3 regions of the Virgibacillus sp. LDC1 genome follow, and region 3 is predicted to be linked to each of the others. Evidence: riboswitches for the same ligand, from Rfam matches in the RefSeq annotation. Region 3 holds a riboswitch; each other region holds the start of a gene.
The links. Region 3 has a riboswitch for cyclic di-AMP ahead of OHJ21_RS12025 (C40 family peptidase). Riboswitches for the same ligand answer to the same signal wherever they lie in the genome.
Positions count from the first base shown of each region.

Region 1 (2,250 bases), on a different contig from region 3:
AATGTGGGGACTGTGATGCAGGCCTACTTGTTCCGTACGGAGGAGGACGTCAAGAATTTAATGCATGCCGGTGTTAATCTGCGGTTGGTGAAGGGGGCGTACAAAGAGCCTGGAACCATTGCCTTTCAGCAGAAGCGGGAGGTTATTGACAACTATAAGAAATTGATCAAAATGCATTTTGATCAGGGCGCCTACGTCGCGATTGCTTCGCACGATGACCACATCATCGACTGGGTGAAGGTGTTTGCCGAGCAGAGCCGCATAGACAAACAGGAATTTGAGTTTCAGATGCTGTACGGGCTGCGGATGAACGATCAGGCTGCGCTTGCGCAGGACGGCTACCGCATCCGGTGTTATATGCCTTACGGAACGATGTGGTACCCGTATTTCACCCGGCGGCTGGCAGAGAAGCCGGCTAACCTGATGATGGTGCTCAAAAATATGTTCAAGTGAGCGGGGGAAAACAACCAATTGCAATGGAAGCGAGGACGGTAGCTCTTTCTAGCTGCCGTCCTAGAAGAAATAATACGCCTCCGAGCAGTTCATCAGGTAGGAACGCTCCAGCGGAAGGCTACCTAACCGCTTACGGGTGATGTGCTGTTGCAGATTGGCCTCCAGATCGGCGAGGGCCGATACGGCGAGTTGCATCCGTACAGATCCCCATTGCTGCTGCTTCTGGGCATAGCGAACGGCCTCCGTCACGGGCATGCCTCTCAGCCTTGTAAAGACGGATGCCCAGCGGACCAGATCCGCGAACTCTCCCGTGCTTGGCAGTGCATATTCGGCATACCCGGCCGCGTTTTCGCAGCTGATTTTAAACAAACCGCAGTTACAGCCTTGATCGCTCGAGGGGATAAAGCGTTCAGCCGAGCTCTGGTCGAAACGGAACATCTCCATGTTGCGGATGGGCTCTTCACATATTACAGGCGATGCGGTTTCGATGACGGGTGCCAGTGCGGCCTCGATGAGTTTCGTCATGATCTACGCTCCTTTATAGGAATGTTATATGCACGGCAAAAAGGCCTGGTGAGCAGAGATACCCCGCTCTCCAGGCCTATTTATCGTTAGAGGCCCTACTCCAGTGGCCGCTTCCGCTTAAGGCTCGGGTGGTGTTCTCTCTCAAAACGCGCCTACGAGGTTAGCTGACGGATTCGGGCTTGAGAGCACCCTACCGCAGCGCCTGACCATCAGGCCTGCGGATTCACCCCGTTCACCAACAGAAGCCCCATTGGCGATTTTGGTTCCCCCGTCTCCCGATCTGTCGGGAGCTCAGCGTAAATGAATGTTTCGAATAGATGGATGAATCATACGCCGGAGGAATCTAAAAGTAAATGGCCATATGGGACGGATACATTCCGAAAATCGATAAAAACCGCAAAAGAAAACGTGTACATTGGGTCGTGTCATCTATTATCATGGCAAAATCTCGGTATCTCGATAGATTACGATAAATATAAGAAAACAAGAGAAATACATAGTATAGAGCAGTATTCTGGAGATAATGGACCGGAATTGGTCCGTTCCTGTTCGACATAACGCCACATGTGTTTTTGCTCACATTTACTTCCTGCAGGGCCAGACGTATGATACGAACTATGAATTGACGGACATCAGAGACAGGCAAATGGGCAGCCGATCCATGAAGGCCTACAGACAGTGTGAGAGCTCAGTTGGGCTCTTTTATGGATCGAATCTCGGGAGAAGGCACCATAGGCCTTCACTGAAATTGCAGGATGATGCGACTCTCACCGCTCGAACCTGATGCTGTGTTGTTTTGCTGGACCTGGATGTTTAGTCAATGGCTAATAGAATAACATGCTACTCGTTTTCAATTTTCGCTGAGTCCTTGAATGGAAAAGGAACGGGGGAACCAGTCGGGAGATGAATCTATCTCTCAGGGGTGAATCCCATGGACAAGATAACGGTCTATGGGTAGGGCGACTCTCACGCCCGAATCCGTCAGCTAACCTCGTAAGCGTATCGAGAGAGGCAACGATTGTCGTGGACTTGGGCCATGGTGTATTTCACCGTGTCCTATTAAGGAGCCTGCGGGAAGAGTTCTTCTCTTTCCACGGGCTTCTTTGTTGTTGCCTTCTCTTTCTGACCTTAGGAGGAGAAAAGAAGATGGAGAAACCGCAGGAATTCATCCTGGTATCCGCGCCGAACAAGGCCGGGGAGGAATTCGTCCGCCAGTTGATTCAAAAACATGTTTCGTTTGCGGCCATAGCCAACAACCGGGCTGAGCAGGAG
Region 1 is NZ_JAOXLZ010000002.1:399,017-401,266, forward strand. Features, by position in the region: gene OHJ21_RS22415 (proline dehydrogenase family protein) at 1-453, shown strand, start outside; gene OHJ21_RS22420 (hypothetical protein) at 514-978, opposite strand; cyclic di-AMP (ydaO/yuaA leader) riboswitch at 1,112-1,285, opposite strand; cyclic di-AMP (ydaO/yuaA leader) riboswitch at 1,827-1,994, shown strand; gene OHJ21_RS22425 (hypothetical protein) at 2,125-2,250, shown strand, end outside.
Region 1: another riboswitch for cyclic di-AMP. It lies ahead of OHJ21_RS22420 (hypothetical protein); the one in region 3 lies ahead of OHJ21_RS12025 (C40 family peptidase).

Region 2 (2,250 bases), on a different contig from region 3:
GTGGTTACACGCTGGAATCTCAGTATTACCAAGCTTGTGGAGACGCTGTTCGGCAGCCTGTCATGGTGAGGGGGGAGCACATGAAAAGTTACGCAGGCCAAGGGTGGACCAGTGTTAAAGACCAGCTATACGTCTCGATTCTGCTCTTCTTATACCGTTTGCTGTGGGGATACTGCCTGTACCGACTCGTAAAATCGGCAGTCGTTCCCCTTCTGATGCGATATCCGGATTCTGCCCCTAACGAGCTCAGCCGTCTGTTATTCTTCTATGAGGGCGAGATGAGCCTAACCCTGAGCAGCACGGTCCACACCTACGGATGGCTTCTGGCCGGTTTGCTCCTGATCCGGATGGTTCTCACCCCGCTCATTCGGGCCGGCATCTTCTACAACCTTCACCAGGAAGCCAAGGGCGAGCGTGGTTTATTCTTCTTCACTGGCATGCGCAAACTGTGGAAACCTGTAACGCTATTCTATCTGATTGAGCTTATTCTCACCTTTGTGCCCGGTTACTGGCTTCTGCCCAAAATTCTTCCGATTCTGCTAAATGGGATTCAGGAGCCTGTTCTGCTCCTTCATGCACTGCCGTATGCCGTTGGCTGGTTCTTGTACGCCTATCTAATCCGCCTGTTATTGCTCTATATGCAGTTCGGGCGCACGGGAGACTTTGGTATGATCAGCTCTCTCCATGCGCTCTTCCGCCGCTTGGGCACGGCAGTGCTGTTATCCATCACCATCGGCGGATCCGCCTGTGTCATTCTGTTGCTCCTGAGCTCGGCTTCGCTCTTCTGGGCCGGGTTGATCGGCTTAATTATTCAGCAGGCCTCTTATTTTCTGAATGGACTTTTCCAAATTTGGGTAATTTCCGCTCAATATCATTTGTGGAGAGATTCCTCCTCATCGCATCCTTAATCGTTACAATTCGTTACCCTGAAATGATGAAACATGCTCGCGAATAAGCTGTAATCCGAAGTGACACGTTTCTATCCGGGTCTTGATTTTACAAAGAATAAGAGTTCATTTATCCTCTATATTACAAATTTCTGAGCGCCAAATTACAAAAAAACCTGTTTCCCCAAGATGGGGACAGGTTTTTTTGTTTAAAAATGATCTTTCCTCGTTTGCCAAATTGTTAATACTCTGCTAAAATAACGAATATGTTAGTAACAACTTTGTCATCTTTACTGTAACTTTTTGTTGGAACGATGTAAATTCGTTATCTATGTTGGAACGTCAGACGTCAATGAATGGGTTCATCAACATTTTAAGGAGCCGAATTCCCATAACGATATGGGAAGCGGGGGATCCGTTTTGGGTGAATTGATCTCGCAAGAGAGGGATCATAGGGGACCTTCAACCGAACCCTTAAGCTAACCTCGCAGGCAATGGAAGGAGCTTTTGTTTTGAAAAAGAAGTTAACGGCTGTTTCTCTAGGCCTCGCACTCGCACTCACATTAGGGACCGGAAGCGCTTTCGCCGATTCCAAATTAAATACTGCAATCAAACCAGCCATTGGTGTCTCTTATAAAACAGGCGGAACCACAACGAATGGTTTTGACTGCTCCGGATTCACCAGCTATGTTTACAAGAAGCTTGGCCTTAGCCTGCCGCGTACATCTGCAGCTCAATACAAAGTAGGTACGGCAGTATCCAAGAGCAACCTGAAAGCTGGCGATCTCGTGTTCTTCAACACATCCGGTAGAGGTGTATCTCATGTGGGTATATATGTTGGGAGCGGCAAATTCGCTCATTCCTCATCTTCGCGTGGTGTCATTATCAGTCCGCTAAGCCAGAGCTATTATGCCAACCGATATGTAGGCGCTAAGAGAATTATGAGTCAAAATACGTACAAATCTGTAGCTGTGAACTACAATTAATGTTGGAACTTTATTGATTTACTCTTACAAGAAAGCCCTGGGCTTATGAGATTGTGCCGATCTCATCCAGCGGCTTTTTTCTTTTGTTTATTCTGTCTATACCTTTATAACGTTCAGGACAACGGAAAAGTTCCCGCTTTTCGAAAAAAAATGAAATTTATTCTACAAGTTCACTTCACTTCGCCATGTCTTCACATCTTCTACCCTTTATATACCCTTCTCTCCCTTCATTAAACACCCATTTTGGAAAAATATTGATTTTATCCGATGCTTCGACGGCTAATGCTATTGAAAAATAGCGAAATTCACCAAGAAATAATTGCCAATCTCGCTTGCTGTCTGATAGAATGGACGCAGTAACAACTTTGTCATTAATG
Region 2 is NZ_JAOXLZ010000010.1:17,461-19,710, reverse strand. Features, by position in the region: gene OHJ21_RS32320 (M1 family metallopeptidase) at 1-69, shown strand, start outside; gene OHJ21_RS32315 (hypothetical protein) at 81-908, shown strand; cyclic di-AMP (ydaO/yuaA leader) riboswitch at 1,257-1,396, shown strand; gene OHJ21_RS32310 (C40 family peptidase) at 1,400-1,873, shown strand.
Region 2: another riboswitch for cyclic di-AMP. It lies ahead of OHJ21_RS32310 (C40 family peptidase); the one in region 3 lies ahead of OHJ21_RS12025 (C40 family peptidase).

Region 3 (2,250 bases):
TGTGTAAAGAGAACGTTACGGATAGGATAAAGAATGAAATAGAGGTTAGATAAAAAGCGTTCGGATCGGCAACATAGTTTCATGTTAACCGAGCTTAAGCGAATTAGACAAAAGCCGCCCTTCAAGGGCGGCTTTCCAATTATTTATGGAGAGAGCGGGAAACGGAGCGATCATTTTTTTCGTTATAAGTCCGTAACATGTGACAAGTGATAGGCGTGAACCGTAAGCCGTCATCCGTTTTCACTGGAGGCGAGTTTTTGGTTTCCTGGTTAGGTTTGTTTGTATCCGACAAACAATAAGCGGTTGCTCGCACTTTCCCGCCCGCCGGCGGAAACCGCCGGCTCCAAACCCGCATGTGGAGTGACCTGCAGGCTTGGAGCCGGCGGCTGCCGCTACTCCATGTACTTCGATGCGTCAAACGTAATCATGGACGTATGATTGGCATGTTCAATCAGTGAAGAGAGCTTGGTTACTTCGCGTTCCTTCTTGCGCGCTTGCGCCTGATAGGCTTCCGGATCATATAAGGCGACGTTGAACAGCGTTACGGCACCGTCTCCGCTGCCACGGCTGCTCTGCCGCTCCAGCTTCTTGCGGGAGCCGAGATGAGCAAGCTGTCCGATATCGCTGCGTATCTGTTTGGCCAGCTCGATCGCTTCCATGATGGTCATGTCGGAGCCGTTCCAGCTAATGGTTTGCGTTGTATTGGAGATGGCCATCAGCAAATCCAGCTTTCTGTAATCCGCCGCGGCGGCTTCGATCTCTTCCGTAATGGCATCCACGCTGCGTGCAGGATATTCCGCCGTTTCCCCTTTTTCAATGATCGTGCTGCTGTTATTCAAGCGTTCCGACATCAATTGATTCATGAGACGATTGATTGCTGCCCGGACAGCCAAAGCTTCAGCCATCGTAATTTGAATCATAAGTGATCGATCACCTCTTTAATTTCATTTCTGAATATGTAAACGTATAAATCTGTTAAAAGTTGCTAGATTACTAAAAAAAGCAGTTCGAACAGGAAAGCAGAGTTACATAATTGTCATGACTGTGTGAGATGGTTAACAAATGGACGCCTGAAATTAACCATCTTTACGACAGTTCCAAACATAAAACGATAGATTCTTAGGATATTATTGACAGCATCCTTGCTTGTATACTATATTAAGAGAAGGTTACAAAACGTTAATGAATTTTGCCGAATTTCGTTTGTGAAAACGGGGGAACCGTCTTGGGTGAATTACTCTTGTATATAGAGTATAGGGAACCTTCAACCGAACCTTTAGCTAACTCCGTAGGCATCGAAGGAGAGAACATATTTTGAAGAAGTTTGTCATCACTTTGCTAGGGTCTGCAATTATTTTTTCTTCTGGTGCCGTATCAGCATTTGCTGATCAACAACCGAATTTTCAGTATCAAGTGAAGCAATTGGTAGGAACTCCATACAAATGGGGCGGAACGACTACCAGCGGGTTTGATTGCTCCGGATTTATTCTGTACATGTTTAGAAATTTTGATATGGATCTTCCACGCACTTCCCAAAGCCAGGCTAAAGCCGGTGAACATGTGGATCGCGAAGATCTGCGGGTCGGAGATTTGGTATTCTTCAATACAAGTGGCAGCGGAATTTCCCATGCAGGCGTTTACATTGGTGATGGACAATTTGCGCATGCTTCCAGCAGCAAGGGAGTTAGAATCAGCAAGCTTAGCGATTCATATTACGAGCCGCGTTATGTCACGGCGCGTCGTGTGTTGAGTCAAGAAAACTATGCGAAGCTGGTAGGAAGCGCAAGCTAATTGGATTACGTTGCAGTTTAGGGTTCGATACATAACCAGAAAGCCTGACAAAGGGATGCCCTTGTCAGGCTTTCTTTTTTTAGATATCAGAAAGTATAAACTTCGAAAGCTTGTGACTTGCTGATATCGGAAGAAAAACATCTATTAACTGCGGTCTGTCATCTGTGAAAGTACGTCGATAGACGTTTTTCTTACGATAAGTCTATCATCCCACAGAGGTTGTTCGGTTACTCCTTAACAACAGAGGCATTCACAGCAGCTTCTATTCCATTATTATAGAGACGGAACAAGCCAAGGCGCCAGAAAGCAGCACCTTTCAGATCATAACGCTTGGCCAAGCCGAGCTTATCGTCAACGGAAGTGGCGGTTTCACTGCTTAAACTGATGCCGAGCAGGAGCTTCTGCTTCGGGACACCTGCTTGGAGTGCCAACTGGATCGCTTGGTCCACCAGACTGTTT
Region 3 is NZ_JAOXLZ010000001.1:2,728,512-2,730,761, reverse strand. Features, by position in the region: gene OHJ21_RS12030 (hypothetical protein) at 393-920, opposite strand; cyclic di-AMP (ydaO/yuaA leader) riboswitch at 1,181-1,311, shown strand; gene OHJ21_RS12025 (C40 family peptidase) at 1,315-1,791, shown strand; gene OHJ21_RS12020 (stalk domain-containing protein) at 2,019-2,250, opposite strand, start outside.